One region of the Nitratireductor aquibiodomus genome, then DNA from elsewhere that is predicted to be linked to it. Evidence: predicted binding sites of a transcription regulator. Region 1 holds the regulator's gene; each other region holds the start of a gene.
The links. Region 1 encodes PhoB, which activates phosphate uptake and scavenging genes when phosphate is short. Its sites were predicted from a motif close to TGTCATNNANCTGTCAT; they were not measured.
Positions count from the first base shown of each region.

Region 2: the regulator PhoB is predicted to act here: its motif matches at 1,682-1,698, upstream of BLW55_RS02850 (UDP-2,3-diacylglucosamine diphosphatase).
Region 3: the regulator PhoB is predicted to act here: its motif matches at 2,419-2,435, upstream of BLW55_RS14460 (PhoX family protein).
Region 4: the regulator PhoB is predicted to act here: its motif matches at 2,321-2,337, upstream of BLW55_RS03585 (bifunctional 2',3'-cyclic-nucleotide 2'-phosphodiesterase/3'-nucleotidase).

Region 1 is NZ_FNSL01000001.1:2,070,178-2,075,025, reverse strand. Features, by position in the region: gene pstA (phosphate ABC transporter permease PstA) at 1-737, shown strand, start outside; gene pstB (phosphate ABC transporter ATP-binding protein PstB) at 751-1,566, shown strand; gene phoU (phosphate signaling complex protein PhoU) at 1,589-2,299, shown strand; gene phoB (phosphate regulon transcriptional regulator PhoB) at 2,337-3,023, shown strand; gene BLW55_RS09840 (hypothetical protein) at 3,090-3,416, opposite strand; gene BLW55_RS09835 (DUF1328 domain-containing protein) at 3,507-3,674, opposite strand; gene BLW55_RS09830 (response regulator) at 3,807-4,601, opposite strand; gene BLW55_RS09825 (NepR family anti-sigma factor) at 4,805-4,848, shown strand, end outside.
Region 2 is NZ_FNSL01000001.1:586,507-591,354, reverse strand. Features, by position in the region: gene BLW55_RS02855 (NADP-dependent malic enzyme) at 1-1,441, opposite strand, end outside; gene BLW55_RS02850 (UDP-2,3-diacylglucosamine diphosphatase) at 1,747-2,571, shown strand; gene dgcA (N-acetyl-D-Glu racemase DgcA) at 2,596-3,579, opposite strand; gene BLW55_RS02840 (ABC transporter permease) at 3,694-4,848, shown strand, end outside.
Region 3 is NZ_FNSL01000001.1:3,032,129-3,036,976, reverse strand. Features, by position in the region: gene BLW55_RS14465 (TonB-dependent receptor domain-containing protein) at 338-2,317, shown strand; gene BLW55_RS14460 (PhoX family protein) at 2,511-4,421, shown strand; gene BLW55_RS14455 (ion transporter) at 4,631-4,848, shown strand, end outside.
Region 4 is NZ_FNSL01000001.1:752,932-757,779, forward strand. Features, by position in the region: gene BLW55_RS03580 (Dabb family protein) at 1-97, opposite strand, end outside; gene BLW55_RS03585 (bifunctional 2',3'-cyclic-nucleotide 2'-phosphodiesterase/3'-nucleotidase) at 262-2,235, opposite strand; gene BLW55_RS03590 (5-formyltetrahydrofolate cyclo-ligase) at 2,445-3,095, shown strand; gene BLW55_RS03595 (Lrp/AsnC family transcriptional regulator) at 3,108-3,581, opposite strand; gene ald (alanine dehydrogenase) at 3,732-4,847, shown strand.

The sequences.
Region 1 (4,848 bases):
CAGCCAGCGCATGGAACACGCAGTTCTTCTTTGGCGGTGCAAGCCGCGAGGCGGAAATGGCGGGCATATGGGGTGCCGTTGTCGGCTCTGCGCTTACCATGCTTGTCACGCTGGCGCTTTCCTTTCCCATCGGTGTCGCGGCAGCGATCTACCTCGAAGAGTTCGCGCCGAAGAACCGTCTGACCGGTTTCATCGAGGTGAATATCAACAATCTGGCTGCCGTCCCATCCATCGTATTCGGGTTGCTCGGCCTGGCGGTTTTTCTGAACTGGTTCAACCTGCCGCGTTCAGCTCCGCTGGTTGGTGGCATGGTTCTGGCGCTGATGACGCTGCCGACGATTATCATCGCGTCGCGTGCAGCGCTGCGCGCGGTACCACCGTCGATCCGAGAGGCAGCTCTTGGTGTCGGCGCCTCGAAGATTCAGACCGTGTTCCATCACGTTCTGCCGCTTGCGATGCCGGGCATTCTGACCGGAACGATCATCGGTATGGCCCAGGCGCTTGGCGAGACCGCCCCGCTCCTCATGATCGGTATGGTTGCCTTCATCGTGGACATTCCAGGCGGTTTCACTTCGCCGGCCACGGTCCTGCCGGTGCAGATTTTCATGTGGGCTGATTTCCCGGAGCCTGCCTTCCAGCAGAAGACCTCCGCGGCTATCCTGATCCTTTTGGGCTTCCTGGTATTGATGAACGCCGTTGCGGTCGTCTTGCGCAAGCGTTTCGAACGCCGCTGGTAACGGAGTAGGAGATATGAACATGCTGACGGATGCGGCCGTGGAAGAAGCGGTGCAGAACAGGGCAGAAGACCTGCCGATTAAGATGCGCGGATCGAAGGTCCGGGTGTTCTACGGCGAAAAGCAGGCGCTTTTCGATGTCGATCTCGATGTTCGCCAAAAGCAGGTAACGGCGCTGATCGGCCCTTCGGGTTGCGGAAAATCCACCTTCCTGCGCTGCCTCAACCGAATGAACGACACGATCGACATCTGCCGGGTGGAAGGTGAGATCACGCTGGACGGACAGGATATCTACGATCCAAAGGTTGACGTGGTTGAACTGCGTGCCCGCGTGGGCATGGTGTTCCAGAAACCCAACCCGTTCCCAAAGTCGATCTACGAGAATATTGCCTATGGGCCGCGCATTCACGGCCTGGTCTCATCCAAGAGCGCGCTGGATGAAGTGGTCGAGTCCAGCCTGCAGAAGGCCGGTCTCTTCAACGAAGTGAAGGACCGTTTGCATGAGCCCGGCACAGGTCTCTCCGGCGGCCAGCAGCAGCGTTTATGCATTGCGCGCGCCATCGCGGTTTCGCCCGAGGTGATCCTCATGGATGAGCCGTGCTCGGCTCTTGATCCCATCGCCACCGCCAAGGTGGAAGAGCTGATCGACGAACTGCGCGAGAACTACACGATCGTCATCGTCACGCACTCCATGCAGCAGGCGGCGCGCGTGTCGCAGCGCACGGCCATGTTCCATCTGGGCAATCTTGTCGAGGAAGGTCCGACGGACAAGATGTTCACCAATCCGGATGACAAGCGCACCCAGGATTACATCACCGGCCGCTTCGGTTGACGCACAGATAAGGAACCAGATCATGGGCGAGCACACAGTCAGCTCCTTCGATGAGGAACTCGGTGAGATCGACCGCCTCATCCGCGATATGGGCGATCTCTCCGGTGCGATGACCCGCGCCTCAACCAATGCCCTGCTCAACTCCGACACTGCGCTCGCGCAGCGTGTCATCTCCGACGACACGATCATGGATGCCAAGCAGCGCGATCTCGACGAGCGCGCGATCACGCTGATCGCCAAGCGCCAGCCGATGGCGCAGGATCTGCGCAGCGTTGTGGGCGCCATTCGCATGGCAGCCGACCTGGAGCGTATTGGCGATCTCGCCAAGAACATCGCCAAGCGCGTGAGCGCGGTCGGGCAGAGCGCCACGCCGCGCACGCTCGCCCATTCCATCGATGCGATGGCAGGTCTGGTGCTGCATCAGGTCAATGCGGTGGTCGAGCACTATGTGAAGCGCGATGCCGAAGCGCTGATCCGGTTGCGCGACGAGGATGAGAAGATCGACATCCAGTATACGTCGGTGTTTCGCGAACTGCTGACCTACATGATGGAGGATCCGCGCAACATAACGTCGTGCACGCATCTTCTGTTCTGCGCCAAGAATCTCGAACGCATCGGCGATCACGTGACGAATATCGCCGAAAATGCCTATTATGTGGTGACGGGGGAACAGCTTCCGGTCCAGCGGCCGAAGCTCGATGAAACACAGATGACGGTCGATGCGGATGCGTAGTCGGCCGTAGCAATGCCCTAGGAGAATGCCTTCCATGATTGCCCCCAAGGTCATGGTCGTTGAAGACGACGAACCGCTCTGCGTCCTGCTGAAATACAATCTGGAGGCCGAGGGTTATCAGGTAGAGATGATTTCGCGCGGCGATGAAGCCGAGGTGCGCCTGCAGGAAAATGTTCCGGATCTGCTCGTTCTGGACTGGATGGTCCCGGCTGTGTCGGGTATCGAACTTTGTCGCCGGCTTCGCATGCGCCCGGAAACCGAGCGCCTGCCGATCATCATGCTCACCGCGCGCGGTGAGGAAAGCGATCGCGTGCGCGGACTTTCCACCGGGGCCGACGATTATCTCGTGAAGCCCTTTTCGACGCCGGAGTTCGTGGCGCGTGTCCGCGCGCTCCTGCGCCGGGCCAAGCCGGAAGTGCTGTCAACGGTTCTCTCCGTCGGCGACATTGTGCTCGACCGGGAATCGCACCGCGTTTACCGGCGCAAGAATGAGATCCGTCTCGGACCGACAGAGTTCCGCCTTCTGGAATTCATGATGCAGCATCCCGGCCGCGTTTTCTCGCGCAGCCAGCTGCTCGACAATGTCTGGGGTGAAACGATCTATATCGACGAGCGCACGGTTGACGTTCATGTGGGCCGGTTGCGCAAGGCCGTGAATCAGGGCCGGCTTCCCGACGTGATCCGCACCATTCGCGGCGCCGGCTACGCTATCCGTGAAGCCTGAGACAGACCGACACAAAAACCCCGGCGCGGTTGCCGGGGTTTTCATATGCTGTTGCAGTCGGTCCGGTCACTTCATAAGCGTGCTCGCGGGCCTGCCATGTTCGTTCCGAGCAACCGCAAAGCTCGTCACCGGCTCAAGGGTGGCCGTCAGCTTGCCGTCGTCCGTAATGTCCCATTCCAGAACCGCGTCGTCGTAGACGAGCGCCGGATCAACGTAGACACATGTCGCCATAACCTGCGGAGCCTCATTTTCGAGCTCGCGCATCGAGAGAGGCCTTTCCGCCTCGCACTCCTCGAACGTCTCATAGACAGGCGTGGGGGCGGGCAGTTCGCGGCATTCGGCCACGTTGCCGGAGCAGCCGACAATCAGAAGAAGCGCAGCGATGTGTTCCATGGCGTTCTCCTTTCACTGTCTCCCCGAAGCGGAAGCCATGGATGGTCCGCCTCGCCGGGTGCCGCATTCGTTTACGTTGCGTCCCTTTGTTTAGCCGCGTCTCCTCAGCAGTCCCATGATCAGGGAAATGGCAAGAAGAGCGAGGAAAATATAGAACAGAATCTGCGCTATCCCCGCTGATGCACCAGCAATCCCGCCAAAACCGAGCGCGCCGGCGATGAGCGCCACGACCAGAAATATAAGTGCCCAGTAAAGCATGCTGTCTCTCCGTTTAGTTATGGATGCTAAACGCCTGCGCACGGAGATTGGTTCCCGGCCGAAAGAAAACCGGCAAAATAAAAGGCCGCCCGTGGAGGGCGGCCCTTAGCAAGCGGTGAAGCCAGCACTCAATCAGGCGGCGGCGCGTGCCTGGTGATCGAAGAACAGCGCCTGACTGATCAGCGCCTTGACCATTTCAGGACTGAACGGCTTGGTTACCAGGAAAGTCGGCTCCGGGCGTTCGCCGGTCAGCAATCTCTCCGGGAAAGCCGTGATGAAGATGACGGGAACGGTCGCCGCTTCGAGAATTTCGTTCACGGCATCGAGGCCCGAGCTTCCATCCGCAAGCTGGATATCAGCAAGCACCATTTTCGGCTGGGTCTTCGCGAACATCTCGACGGCCTGCTTGTGCGTGCGGGCGTTGCCGACAACCCGATGACCGAGGCTTTCGACCATCTCCTCGATATCCATGGCGATCAGAGGCTCATCCTCGATGATCAGGATATCGGTTGCCACCTGGCGGGAAATTTCTTCGCTGGCATCGTGCAGCATTGCGTTGATGCCGTTGAGATCGGTCTCCAGAATCTCCGCTGCCTCCTCCGGGCGAAAGTTCTCGACCGCTACCAGAAGGAATGCCTGGCGTGGACGCGGCGCGAGGGATGACAGATTGCTCGAGGCGCGCTGCTCCCAGGCGGAGGTAGGGGCGTTGTCGGGCACTCGCACATCAAGCGTTTCGAACAGCGATGTGAACAGCCTGAAGAGCGCGATCCTGTCGGTCGACGCCTCGGGAAAGATGCTCGTGTCGGCGATAAGCGCCTCAAGCACCGCAGCCACCAGGGCGTCACCGCTCGATTGAGAACCGGATACCGCTCTTGAAAAGCGCCGCAGATAGGGAAGGTGCGGAGCGATACGCGCTGACAGGGTCATGGATTTTAGGTCTCCCTCGTAACGTGGCAATGGGAACAATGTATATTTATGATGTGTGAAACGCCCGTTCCGCGAAAATGTTCCGCAGGGACGGAACGATTTCCAATCGGCGGCGTTTGGCAAGACACAAGACAGTGGTGGCGCGAGGCAATCGGATATGCCCGGGCCAGTGGGAGACAAGACCTTATGGATGAAGACAGGGCATGAATTACGGCAAACCCAATACCCGAAGCGGTGTGGAAAGGCG
Region 2 (4,848 bases), 1.5 Mb from region 1:
TGATGATGGGTTCGGCTATGCCTTCCTCGATCACGACCTGGGCTGCGCGCAGCACCCGTTCGTCCTCGCCGTCTGCATAGATCACACGCTTGGTGCCTGCGCCTTTGGCTGCCGAGAAGACAGGTTTCATCACGAGGCCGGAGCGGAACACGAAGCGGTTTAGCCGGTCGAGATATTGGTCCATGTCCTCGATGGGGCGCGCCGCGACACCGCTCTTCATGGCCGCTTCGGCAACCGCCGGTGCGATGCGCAGGATGAGGCGTGGATCGAAGGGTGAAGGGATCAGAAAGTCCGGACCGAAGATCGGCGTCTCGCCGGAATAGGCGCGCGCTGCGACATCGGATGGCTCTTCGCGGGCAAGGCCTGCGATTGCCTTGACCGCAGCACGCTTCATCTCTTCGTTGATCGCGGTCGCACCCACGTCGAGCGCTCCGCGGAAGATGTAGGGGAAGCACAGAACGTTGTTCACCTGGTTCGGGAAGTCCGAGCGCCCGGTGCAGATCATGGCGTCAGGCCGCGCTTCGCGTGCCACGTCCGGCATGATCTCGGGCACAGGGTTGGCGAGCGCCAGGATCAGCGGTTTCTCGGCCATGTCCGCCAGCATTTCCGGCTTTAGCACACCAGCCGCCGAGAGCCCGAGAAACACATCCGCTCCGCCGATCACTTCAGCCAGCTTGCGGGCGTCCGTGTCTTTCACATACGGCGCTTTCCAGCGGTCCATCTCCTCCCTGCGGCCTTCATAGACGACGCCGTGCCGATCTGTAAGCCAGATGTTTTCGGTCTTCGCACCGAGCGAAACGAGCAGGTTGAGACAGGCAAGCGCGGCCGCTCCCGCGCCCGAAGAAACTATCTTTGCCGAGGCGATGTCCTTGCCGGCGAGTTCAAGACCGTTCAAAACCGCCGCGGCCACAATGATGGCTGTGCCGTGCTGATCGTCATGGAACACCGGAATGCCCATGCGGGCTTTCAACTGTTCCTCGACCTCGAAGCATTCGGGTGCCTTGATGTCCTCCAGATTGATGCCGCCGAAGGTCGGTTCGAGTGCCGCGACCGTCTCCACCATGCGGTCGATTTCCGGTGCGTCGATCTCGATGTCGAACACGTCGATGCCGGCAAACTTTTTGAATAGAACCGCCTTGCCCTCCATTACCGGCTTGGAAGCGAGCGGGCCGATATTGCCGAGCCCGAGCACGGCTGAACCATTTGAGACCACGGCGACGAGATTGGCCCGTGCCGTATAATCGGCCGCGGTTTTCGGATCATCATGGATGGCCATGCAGGGGGCGGCAACGCCGGGCGAATAGGCGAGCGCCAGGTCGCGCTGGTTGCCCAGCGGCTTGGTGGCCTGAATTTCCAGCTTTCCGGGAGTGGGGTGCCGGTGAAAGAAGAGCGCGGCTTCGTCGAATTCTGATCTCTGTGGTTTCTTGTTTTTGGATGACATCAGCGGCTCCACATCATGGCTCTGGCGGCGTGGCCGTTTGGCTTGCGGCACGGTGTTCAGGCGCTATTGACCCCTGATGGGCTGCAGCGCTCAAACGGTATGAATCGTCTCATGTGCTTAGGCGCTCGCCCGCGCTTTTTCCAGCGCTGAATGTCGAGAAGCAGTTTCATAAGCCGGAATCGTGCCCGGCGCGGCGTTTTGCCGTCCTGCACAGCCATTTTCCCGTATCGAAACGGTAATCGTCATATGTCTGTGACATGAATCGGGCCATAGAATGCGCGACTTAACAAGGCTCAGGCGGGACAATGACCGGCGCTGAACACCGCAGATTTCGCGCACTTTTCATCTCCGACATCCACCTCGGCTCGAAGCCGGCGAAGGCCGAGTTTCTGATCGATTTTCTGCGCTATCACGATGCCGACCAGATTTATCTGGTCGGAGACATTGTCGATGGCTGGCGTCTCAAGCGGTCATGGCACTGGCCGGCGGCGCACAACGATGTGGTGCAGAAGCTCCTGCGCAAGGCGCGCAAGGGATCCGAGATCACCTATATCGCGGGCAATCACGATGAGTTTCTTCGCTCGTTCCAGGGCGTCCATTTCGGCGGCATCGTCGTCGCCGACCGGGTAATCCACGAGGCCGCAGACGGGCGCAGATTTCTTGTCATCCACGGCGACCAGTTCGACCAGGTCGTGCACAATGTGCGCTGGCTTGCCTATCTGGGCGACAAGGCCTACGACCTCGCCATCGTCGTTAATCGCGTCATCGCGCGCGTGCGGCGGGTTTTGGGGCGTCCGTACTGGTCGTTTTCTTCCTGGGCAAAGATCAAGGTCAAGAAGGCGGTCAAGTTCATAAGCTCGTTCCAGGACGTGCTTGCCCAGGAAGCCCAGCGCTCCGAGGTTGACGGCGTTATCTGCGGACACATCCATCATGCCGCGATGGAAGACATTCGCGGCATAAGCTATATGAACACGGGCGACTGGGTGGAAAGCTGCACGGCGCTTGCCGAGAATTTCGACGGCAGCTTCGAGATCATCACGTGGGCGCAGATTCTCGAGGTAGAGCCTGCGGCTTCGCAGGAGCGCGCCGTCGTTGCTGCATTTCAGGGGGACCGGATCAAGGCCGCCTGAGCGGCCCTGATCGTCCAGCCCCCGTCAACCCCAGAGCTGTGGCGAGGGGGGCGAGACCAGTGAGCCGGAATAGCTCAGTCCGTGCGGACGGTCTTTCGCCAGAAGCAGCGGGCCGTCCAGATCCACAAAGTCGGCACCCTGGGCGAGCAGCACCGCCGGCGCCATGGCGAGCGACGTGCCCACCATGCATCCCACCATCACGCCAAAGCCCATTTCACGGGCGCGGTCGCGCAGTTCCAGCGCCGCTGTTAGACCGCCGGTCTTGTCGAGCTTGATGTTGACGAAATCGTAGAGCCCGGCAAGTTCGGGTAGGCTGTCGGCTGTGTGCACGCTCTCATCCGCGCATACTGGCACAGGGTGTGGGATGTCGCGCAGAATTCCGTCCTTTCCGGCGGGCAGGGGCTGTTCGATCAGGGCAACGTGGAATTCTGCTGCCGCCAGCATGTTTTCGCGGATGTTTTCTTCGGTCCAGCCTTCATTGGCATCGACGATCAGGCGGCTGTCGGGGGCCGCACCCGCCACGGCATGAATGCGTGCCGCATCGTTTTCACCGCCGAGCTTCACCTTCAGGAGAGGGCGCGTTGCATGCGCGCGCGCCTGTGCTGCCATTTCCTCAGGTGCGGCGAGCGAAATCGTATACGCCGTCTGCAACGGGCGTGGCGGGATGGTGCAGGCCGTCGCGGAAGCGCGCCTGCCCGAAAGCTTCGCTTCGAGATCCCAGAGAGCGCAGTCGACAGCGTTGCGGGCGGCGCCGGCTGGCATCGAGGAGACGAGGTCGGCGCGGCTGATGCCGTTGGCAATATCCTCACGCGCCGCCTCAATCTGAGCGACTACGCTGTCCTCCGATTCGCCGTAGCGCGGGTAAGGCACGCATTCCCCCTGGCCGCGAACGCCGTTTTCGCTCACCGTGCAGGTGACGACTCGCGCCTCTGTGCGTGAGCCTCTGGAGATTGTGAAGACACCTGCAATGGGAAAACCTTCGGTGTTTGTGGCCAGTTCGCGTGTCATTTCCACCCTTCTTCTCGCAAAAATCACAATTATCGGAGGAACATGCCTTATATGGCGCTTCTGGGGACCGGCAACCGGTTCCCTTTGGACCTGCTCCACACTAATGATGGTGCCATGTTGACCAATTCCGTTGACGACGCAAGCGACGCAGGGCGTCCAGCCGGCCAGAATGGCGAGCCCCGTCTGGAGACGGACGTGCAGGGCGGCGTGCTCTCCTGCCGCCTTTCGGGTGCCTGGAACACGCGAACTGTCGCCAGGGTCGATGCCCGTATGCGCAAGCTGGAGGCCCAGGACGGTCTGCAGCGCGTTTCTGTGGACCTGTCCGGCATCGCCAGCCTCGATACGGCTGGCGCCTGGATCATCGAGCGCCTCGTCCATGCGCATCAGACACGTGGTGCTGATGTCACGGTCACCGGCGAGAGCGAAGCCGCCAAGATACTCCTGCCTGCGGTTCGCGATGCGGTCGAGCAGGACGGCGAGAGCAGGCCGCGCCAAAAGGGTTCGCTGCTTGTCAGCCTCCTGGAGCGGATCGGCGTTGCCATGTATGAGGCGCGGGACGATATCGTCTATGGTGCGCATATTCTTGGCGCCACCATTGGCGGCGCCCAGATGAAGCTTGGCCGCGCGCACGCGATCAATCCTGCCGCCATTATCAACCAGATCGACCGGATGGGCGTGGGCGCAGTGCCGATCATCGTTCTGATGTCTGCGATCGTCGGCGCCATCATTGCCCAGCAGGGTGCTTTTCAGCTGCGCTATTTCGGTGCCGAGATCTTTGTTGTCGATCTTGTCGGGATCCTGATCCTGCGCGAGCTTGGCGTGTTGATGACGGCGATCATGATTGCCGGTCGCTCCGGCAGCGCCATCACCGCCGAAATCGGCTCCATGAAGATGCGCGAGGAAGTGGATGCGCTGACGGTGATTGGCCTCAACCCGGTCGGGGTTCTGGTGTTTCCGCGTCTCGTCGCCTTGATGGTCGCGGTTCCGTGTCTCACCATCGTTGCAAATTTCGCCGCCCTCGGCGGTGCCATGCTCATTGCCTGGCTTTACTCAGGCATCCCGCCCGAGGCGTTCATTGATCGCCTCAGGGATTCGATCGATCTTTCAACAATCTTCGCCGGTTTGATCAAGGCGCCCTTCATGGCGCTGATCGTCGGTATTATCGCTTCTATCGAGGGGATGAAGGTGGGAGGCAGTGCCGAGTCCCTCGGAGGTCACGTCACTGCGTCCGTGGTCAAGGCGATTTTCGTCGTGATCGTCGTTGATGGG
Region 3 (4,848 bases), 960 kb from region 1:
CAATGCCGTTTGAGCCTAAGAAATTGCGGTTCCCGACAAACTCTTTCGGCTCGACTCCTTCTCGCAGCCAAACATATACATGACCGATCTTCTCAAGATTAAGCCGTGCTGGTGCGAGAAGCAAGCCCGCCGCCATAAACAGGCAACGGGCACCCGGCACGGGGCTTGGGAAGTCCGCATGCAAGGGGGCGACTACGATGGGGCATGGACGCAGCACGGTTGCATCAGCCTGCACGGTCTCAGCGCCTCATCCGGTTCCAGCCCTGTGCATCATCAGACTTATGGCCGCCAAGCCGGGGCCAAGCGCTTGCCGGCCGGGGATTAACAGGGAAAGAAAATGACGTTCACGCGGATACTGCCGCTCACCGGCGTTTCGTTGCTTGCGCTTTCATCGGCATTGCAGGCGCAGGAAAACAGCCCGACCACAACCGTCCTCGATACAATCACCGTCATCAGCGACGGCAAGGAGAACATTGAGGCGACGGGCGGAACCGTCGTCACGCAGGAAGACCTGGAGATCCTGCAACCGAGCAACGTTTCCGAGCTTTTCACGCGTGAATCCTCCATCAGCGTCTCGGGCGGTGGCGGCCCTTCCAAGCGCATTCACGTCCTCGGGATGGAACAATCGCACCTGGCTGTCAGTGTCGACGGCGTGCCGCAGACCGCGACAAGCTGGCATCACACGGGCTCCAACGTCGTCGATCCCGTGTTCCTCAAGCGCGTCGAGGTAGAAGCCGGCGCCGCCGCCGCCGATTCCGGCTTTGGCGCGGCAGCGGGTGCGATCCGCTACGAGACCGTCGGCGCACTCGATCTGCTTGAAGACGGAAAGAACCTGGGTGCGCGGCTCGGCCTCTCTTATGGCACGAACGGCCGCGGCTTATCGGGCAGTGCCGCCGGTTATGGCCGGCATGAAGGGTTCGACTGGTTCCTCATGACCCATGGTGCAACCGGCAAGAACTATGAGAATGGCGACGGGCTGGAAATCCTCGGCACCGAGCCCGCGGCCCGCAACATTCTCGCCAAGCTCGGCTATGAAGCAGAAGGTCATCGCATCGAGCTTGGTTATGAGCGCAGCCGCGACAAGGCCGACCGCCTGATCAAGATGAACATGGGGCTCGCCGGCGATACGGTGCATCCGCTCGAGGTCGCGCGGGATGCCGTGAACCTGAAATACACCACCACCGCCCCCACCGACATGTGGGACCCGGAGGTGACGCTCTATTACAGCGAGAACGATTACTGGCGTCCGAACTACCAGAACCGCACCAACGGCAACATGGCCCTGGACGAAGATCTGTTCGGCGGCAAGGTGCAGAACCGTTTCACCTTCGACTACGGCAACATCACGACCGGTGTCGACTTCGGGCGGCATGGTTATTTCACCGACAATTACGGCAACAACAATCGCCGCTACCGCGACTTCTCGACCTTTCAGCTCGGCGCTTTCGCGCAGGGGCGCTTCGAGTTCGACAACGGCCTCAACCTGTCGACCGGCGTGCGCTATGACGGGCATCGCTTCACCGACTGGAACGACAACAAGTTCTCCGACAGCGGCGCCAGCGTGAACGCAACGGTCTCCTATAAGTTCAACGATCATTTCGAGGTGTTTGCAGGCGCCTCGCGCACCTGGCTTGGCTATGTGATCGGCGACTATGGCTATGTGCATGCCCGAGACGACAGTTTCACCACGGACCCCGGTTTCAGCGCCGGCACGGCGCAGAACCTGAAAGTGGGTGCGAATTTCGGCGGCGAGAACTGGAACGCCGGCGTGACCTTCTTCGATACGCGCATTGACGGCCTTCCCGTTTATGAATGGGGAACGGGCAGCACGCTGCACAATTCTCCAGACGAGGCCCGCTCACGCGGTGTGACGCTGAATGCGGGTTACCGTTGGGAGAATACGAAGATCGGTGCCACGTTCACCAAGGCCAAGGTGACAGTGGGCGGTGTGTCGGCACTGCCCAACAGCGGAACGTTCATGCCGATTGGCGACATGGCCACGCTCTACATCGATCATGAAATCCCCGACTACAATCTGAAGCTCGGCGCATCGCTGGCGTGGGCGGGCAAGATTTCCGATGCGTATGCCACGACAGAAGGTTTTTACGACCAGCCAGCCTACACGGTGGTCAACACATATGCCGAGTGGACACCTCCGTCCTATGAAAACATGACCATCCGCGTCGGCGTCGAGAACCTGTTCGATGAAACCTACTTTGAGCGCACCGGCTTTGCCGCAAGCTCGAACCGCGGTGGCATTGATCCAGTTTACGCGCCAGGCCGCACCTTCACCTTCCACACCGCGGTGAAGTTCTAGTCTCTCCGAAACCGGTAATGCGACGATCATCTGAAAGGCCGACCGTACGCCACGGTCGGCCTTTTCAATTTAACGTCAGTCTCGCCGTCTGGACACAGTGATGTAACAATCCTGTCGCAAGCATTCGCTACGACTACCGGCAGATGCCGCCACAGGCGGCTCGATCCAGCCAAACAGCCAGAGGACTGCCGTCATGAACAAGCAGGATATCGTTCGCCTGTCGTGGGACGAATTCGACGAAATGCGCGACCCGCGCCCTGACAACAACGCCTTTGACGCCGTTGTGGAGCGCGCCATTTCGCGTCGCGGGTTCCTGGGCGGTGTGCTGGCCTTCGGCTCTGCTGCAGCCGTTATGGGAACGGGCGTTCTTTCTTCCACGTCGTCTGCAAAGGCGCAGGGCGCGACGTTCAATTTCGAGCCAATCGGGATTGCCACCGACCATGAAATTCACGTCCCTGCGGGTTATGGCTGGAAGCCACTGGTGCGCTGGGGCGACCCGCTCTTCAAGGATGCGGAAGGCGCCTACTCACCCGAAACGGGCGTGCCGGTCGAAATGTCGGACAGGGTGTTCGGTGAGAACACGGACGGCATGGAGACCTTTGTCGACGGCGACAGGACGATCCTTGCCATCAATTCCGAATATGTGAACCCGAAGATCAACCTGCCGGCAGAAGCAGAAGGCATGCCCCGCAATGCCGACGAGGTGAAACTGCTCAAGAACATGCAGGGCGTGACGGTGCTGGAAATCGCCGACAGCGGCGATGGCTATGCCGTGGTGCTCGACAGCCCCTATAACCGCCGTATCACGCATGAGACGCCGATGACCATGGACGGCCCTGCCGCGGGCTCCGATCTGGTCAAGACCAACGCCGATCCGGAAGGCCTCGCACCTAAAGGCACCATGAACAATTGCGGCTCCGGCAAGACGCTCTGGGGCACCTATCTGACCTGTGAGGAGAACTTCAACGGCTATTTCGGCACGACCGCCAGACGTGAAACCACGGAAGGCCAGGTTCCCGATCACGAAGCCACGGAAGGCGAAGTGCGCTACGGCATCGGCGGCGAAGGCCGCTACGCCTATGAGAAGTTCGACGAGCGTTTCGACCTGTCCAGGGAACCCAACGAGCCGAACCGTCACGGCTGGGTGACGGAGATCAACCCGCTTGATCCGGAATCGACACCCGTCAAGCACACCGCGCTCGGGCGTTTCAAGCACGAAAACGCCGAGATGGTGCAGGCTGCCGACGGGCGCGTCGTGGTCTATATGGGCGACGATGAGCGCGGCGAGTTCATCTATCGTTACGTATCCAATGGCACCTGGGCCGAAGGCCAGCCTACGGATGGGCTGCTTTCGGACGGCACGCTCTATGCTGCCAGGTTCAATGACGACATGACCGGCGAATGGCTGGCCCTGACGCCGGAGACCACCGGCATGCCGATCGAGGAAATCCTCGTCTTCTCACGCATGGCAGGATCGAAAGTCGGCGCGACCACAATGGACCGTCCGGAATGGGTGGCCGCCAACCCCCTGCGGGTCGAGGCCTATTGCGCCCTGACCAACAACAAGAACCGCGGCGTCAAGGCCAATGCCGGTGGCGATGAACAGCCCGTCGGGGGCCCCAACCCGCGCGAGACCAACAATTTCGGCCAGATCGTTCGCTGGCGGCCGGAAGGCGAGGACCATGGCGCCGACACGTTCACCTGGGACCTTTACGTCATGGCCGGCAATCCGAAGGCGTACAACAATGTCTATGCCGGGTCGGACAATGTGAACGAAGGCAATATGTTCAACTCGCCCGACGGCATGGCTTTCTCTTCCGACGGTATGCTGTGGATCCAGACCGATGGCGACGACAGCAATGAAGGCGAGTTCGAGGGGCAGGGCAACAACCAGATGCTGGTGGGCAATCCCGAGACCGGCGAAATCGCCCGCTTCCTCACTGCACCGAACGGCGCCGAAGTGACCGGCCTGACCTGGTCGGCGGACAGGAAGGTCGCGTTCGTCGGCATCCAGCATCCGGGCGGCAACTGGCCGGACGGCAACGGAAAGCCCCGCTCGGCGGTGATCTCCGTCTGGCGCGAAGATGGTGAAGCCATCGGCTGAGAACCGCCAACACAAATGAATGATGAACGAGGCAGGGAGCACTGCTCCCTGCCTCTTTTTTTGACGTGACAAAGCGTGGTGCGTTTGCATGTCTGCACGCATGAAGCATACGCTTGTGGCCAGACTGTTATGGACGGCTTGACGTCGCCCCATTTCCATCCCACCTGTTTGCCGCTCAATTCTACAAATCACCAATCGGACTGCCAAACGTGCAATCGCTCAAGAGCCTGATCGAATCCCGCCGCTTCGAAGCGGTCATTACCGTTCTCATTATCGTCAATGCGGTTACGCTCGGTCTCGAGACCTCCGAGCGGGCCATGATCGCTTTCGGCCCACTGCTCCAGACGCTGGATCAGGCAATTCTTGGCGTGTTCGTCGCCGAGCTTCTGGCCCGTTTGGCGGTTTATCGGCAGAACTTCTTCCGCGA
Region 4 (4,848 bases), 1.3 Mb from region 1:
CGGAGTGCGGAATATCGGCCAGCATACGCAGGCCCTCGGCAATCCGCTCCACGTCGGCCTCGTCTCTGGCGCTGAAGAAAACGATGTGTCGAATCACGGGCCTGTCTCCTGAAAATGTGCCCGCAAATCGCGCCGCATCGCCTGAATGTCAATGCAGCGTCACGCCGCAGGAGCGGAATCAAAACCTCAACGCCGCCGAACAAAAGACTGTTTCGCAAAGAAAAAAGGCCAGGCGCAAAGCCCAGCCCTTCCTGCCCCTGGCTAAAGCGTGATGCGGTAGAGCGCAAAACCTTCCTGCCCTTCGCCAGCCGGTTCAATCGAAACACCCTCGACACTCGACGCGAATTCCGCGCCTTTGGGGCCTGTCTCGAAAAGAACCGACGTGTCGGCCAGAGGCTTGAAGGTCCAGTTGGCGTCTGCGGATGGGTTGATGGTTCCCTGCTCCACGATATAGCGCACGATCACATCGCGATTCGTGTCCGGTGCAGCAAAGATCACCTTGTCCGGCCCTATCCCCGGAAAATTGCCTCCGCCCCCACCACGGTAATTGTTCGTAGCGACGATGAATTTCTGAGCCGGGTCGACCGCCGCGCCATTGAACTGCAGATCCACGATGCGGTTCGAATCCGCGTTCAAGAGCTCGCCCTTGGACGAATATTTCGGTGGCTGGGACAGGTCTATCCGATAGGTCACGCCGTCGATCACGTCGAAATTGTAGGACGGGAACGAGGGGTCGAGCAGCGGCTGGTCCGACTTGCCGGGTTCCACCAGATTGAAAATGCCGGCCGACATCTCCAGCCATTCCTTCAAATCCGCACCCGTCACCAGAACGGCCTGCACCGTGTTGGGATAAAGATAAAGATCGGCGACGTTTTTGATCGCCACATCGCCCGCTGGCACATCCGTGTAATAGTCCGGACCGCCGCGCCCGCCGGCCTTGAAGGGCGCAGCCGCCGAAAGCACGGGCAGATCCCGGTATTCGCCATCCTTCAGCATGTCGGTGATGTACCAGGTCTGTGCCTGGCTCACGATCTGCACGGATGGGTCGTCGGCCACCAGCGCGAAATAGGAATGCAGCGGCGCAGACGTCTTGCCCACCGCGGTGCGCACATATTTCAGCGTTGCCTCGTGGTCTTCGCGCACCGCTTCCTCGACCTCCGCCTTGCTTTCGACCAGCGGCTCGGTCTGGCGTTCCACACGCTTGAAAATTGGGCGCGCCTCGGACGTCGCGTTCACCACCACCCAGCTCTGCCCGTCCCTTTCCAGAAGCAGGTCGATCAGACCCAGATGCGATCCCCAGAAGCCACCCATGACGGCAGGTTTCCCGGCAATCGTGCCCCTGGCGTTGTCGACACCTTCAAGCCCTTCAAACTTCGGACCGGGAAAATCGAGATGGCTGTGCCCGGTCACGATGGCGTCGATACCCTCGACACCGGCAAGTAGCAGCGAAGCGTTCTCGAGATTTTCCTCATACTGCGCCGGGCCAATGCCCGAATGCGACAGCGCCACCACGATATCGGCGCCCTCCTCGCGCATCTGCGGAACCCAGGCCTCCGCCGCCCGAACGATGTCGCGTGTCATCGCCTTGCCGGTCAGATGCTTGGAATCCCAATTCATGATTTGAGGCGGCACGAAGCCGATAAGCCCCACGCGGATCGGGTGCTCCGCGCCATCGCCGTCCTTCACCATCCGGTCAAGGATCACGTAGGGTTTCAGGAACAAGTCATCGCCGCGGCCGCTGGCGGCAAGCTGCCCCTTGGTCAGGTTGGCGCAGACAAAGGGGAAATTCGCGCCCGCAAGCACCTTGAACATGAAATCGAGCCCGTAATTGAACTCGTGATTGCCAAGCGTCGAGCAATCATAGCCGAGCGTGTTCATCCCCTTGATGACAGGGTGGATGTCGCCCTCGCGCATGCCGCGCTCATAGGCGATGTAATCGCCCATTGGGTTGCCCTGGAGGAAATCGCCATTGTCGACGAGGATCGAGTTCGTTGCCTCGGCGCGGATTGCGTCGATGATAGACGCCGTGCGGGCGAGCCCCATCGTGTCATTGGGCTTGTCGGCGTAATAATCGTAGGGAAAGACATGCACATGCAGGTCGGTGGTTTCCATAATGCGCAGATGCGCCTGGTTCACCGAAGCCTTGGCGGAAAAAGGGTGCATCAGCACCAGAGAACCTGCAGCAGCCGAGCCTGCTAAAAACGAACGGCGGGACATGGAGGCGTATGCGGACATCATGATCGTCTCTCCTGGGCCTTTGAAAAGGAACCGGCGAAGGAGCATGATTGCGCCGTCGCGCCGAGACTTCCAGCAAAATCTCGTGACGCGCGCATGACAGTCGACCGGCACGTTGTGAGCGAACCCTGTCGCATGCAGAACAGCGCCCGGACAGCAAATGCAGCAGCATCGGATCCGGCTGCAGCGAATGCGGAGGAGACGCGAGGATGAGCGACACACCGGGCGACAGAACCAGGCCTCATGCCTCGCCACCCTGTTTCATGCATGAACTGGACGGTCGCGCCGGCATCTCAAGCGCGGAAGTCTGGCCGGAGGTGCGTCGCTGGCGCAAGGCCACGCGCGACCGCCTGATCGCCGAGCGCCTAGCCGTTCCCGCCGCCGAACGCACCCACCTTGCAGACATCATCGCGCAGAAGCTCGACGCTCTGATCGGCGATCCATCGGGCCGCGTGATCGGCCTCTACTGGCCGTTCCGGGGCGAGCCGGACCTGCGCCCATGGCTTGCCACGCTCCATGATCGCGGTGCCATGACGGCCCTGCCGGTCGTCATCCAGAAAGCCGCGCCCCTTGTCTTTCGCCCCTATCGTCCCGGAGACACACTCGAACGCGGTGTCTGGAACATCCCCGTTCCGGCAACCGACAAAGAGATCGTTCCCGATATCGTCGTCTCGCCGCTGGTCGGTTTCGATAAAGGCAACTACAGGCTGGGCTATGGTGGTGGATTCTATGACCGCACGATTGCCGCCCTGCCGAGAAAGCCGCTGCTCGTCGGCATCGGATACGCCTTCTCGCAACTCCCGACGATCTATCCCCAGCCGCACGACATTCCGATGGATCGCATCGTCACCGCCGGCTGATGCCCACCGGCCTCACGCCATCTGCGGCTTCAGCCCCACGCCTGTCCGGTCGACCACCTCGCGCAATGCAAAAGCCGAGTTGATCTTGATCACGTGCGGCATGCCCGTCAGCCACTCCTTGTGGACACGCTCATAGTCCTGCAGGTCGCGCGCAGCGATCCGCAGAATATAGTCGTACTCACCCGACATCAGATGGCAGGACACCACATTCGGGCAACGCTGCACGGCTGCTTCGAACTCGCTGAGCGTCCGCTCGAACTGTCCCGACAGCGAAATATGCACAATCACCGTAACCCCATGTCCAAGGGCTGCATTTGAGAGCCGGGCGTGGTATCCCTTGACAACACCGCTCTTCTCCAGATTGTCGAGACGGCGGGAACAGGCCGACTGGGAGAGCCCCACCTTCTCAGCAAGCGCCGAATTGGAGATCCGCCCATCCTTCTGGAGCACTTCCAGAATAGCGATATCAATCCTATCAAGGGCCATAAATCGAACTTCCTCCCATAGAATTTCTATTTTGCGCAAAAAATAGCGAAAAACACCACCAAGCGCAAACATCTTCGCAAAGACGTTCGGCCAGTTTTGTGGTCTCATTCATTAAGCCAGAAAATTCGCAAAACGTCGGAGGAGACACGGATGCGCGTCGGCTGCCCGAAGGAAATCAAGAATCATGAATACCGCGTCGGCCTGACACCGGGCTCCGTGCGCGAATATGTGGCGCACGGACACGATGTGCTCGTGGAAGCCGGCGCTGGTGCCGGCATCGGTGCCGACGACAACGCCTACCGTGCAGCCGGCGCCACCATCGCCAGCTCGGCCGAAGAGGTTTTCACCAGGTCGGACATGATCGTTAAGGTCAAGGAGCCGCAACCCTCGGAATGGGTGCAACTCCGCGAAGACCAGATCCTCTACACCTATCTCCACCTGGCGCCCGATCCGGATCAGACACGCGGCCTGGTCGATTCCGGCGTCACTGCCATCGCCTACGAGACCGTCACCGACGCGCGCGGTGGGCTTCCACTTCTCGCTCCGATGTCCGAGGTCGCGGGCCGCCTTGCCATCCAGGCAGGCGCCACCGCGCTTCAGAAAGCCAATGGTGGACGCGGCGTGCTGCTTGGCGGCGTGCCCGGCGTTCTGCCCGGCAAGGTTGCCATCATCGGCGGCGGCGTGGTGGGCCTCAATGCGGCCAAGATGGCGGTCGGCCTCGGTGCCGATGTGACGATCATCGACCGCTCTATCCCCCGCCTGCGCGAGCTGGATGACATCTTTAACGGCCGCGTCCACACGCGCTATTCCACCGTCGAGGCACTTGAGGAAGAGTGCTTCTCCTCCGATGTCATCGTCGGTGCCGTGCTCATTCCGGGCGCTGCAGCGCCCAAACTGGTCACCCGCGAGATGCTTTCGGGCATGAAGAAGGGCGCCGTGCTGGTCGACGTCGCCATCGATCAGGGTGGCTGCTTCGAAACCTCGCATGCGACCACCCATTCTGACCCCACATACGAGGTCGATGACATCATCCACTATTGCGTGGCCAACATGCCGGGTGCCGTTCCCGTCACCTCCGCGCATGCGCTGAACAACGCCACGCTGCACTATGGCCTTCAGCTTGCCGACAAGGGCCTCAAGGCACTCGTCGACGATCAGAACCTGCGCAATGGCCTGAACGTCCACAAGGGCCGCATCACCAATCAGGCCGTTGCCGAAGCGTTGGGCTACGAAATGGCCGAGCCAAAATCCGCGCTCGCCGCCTGAG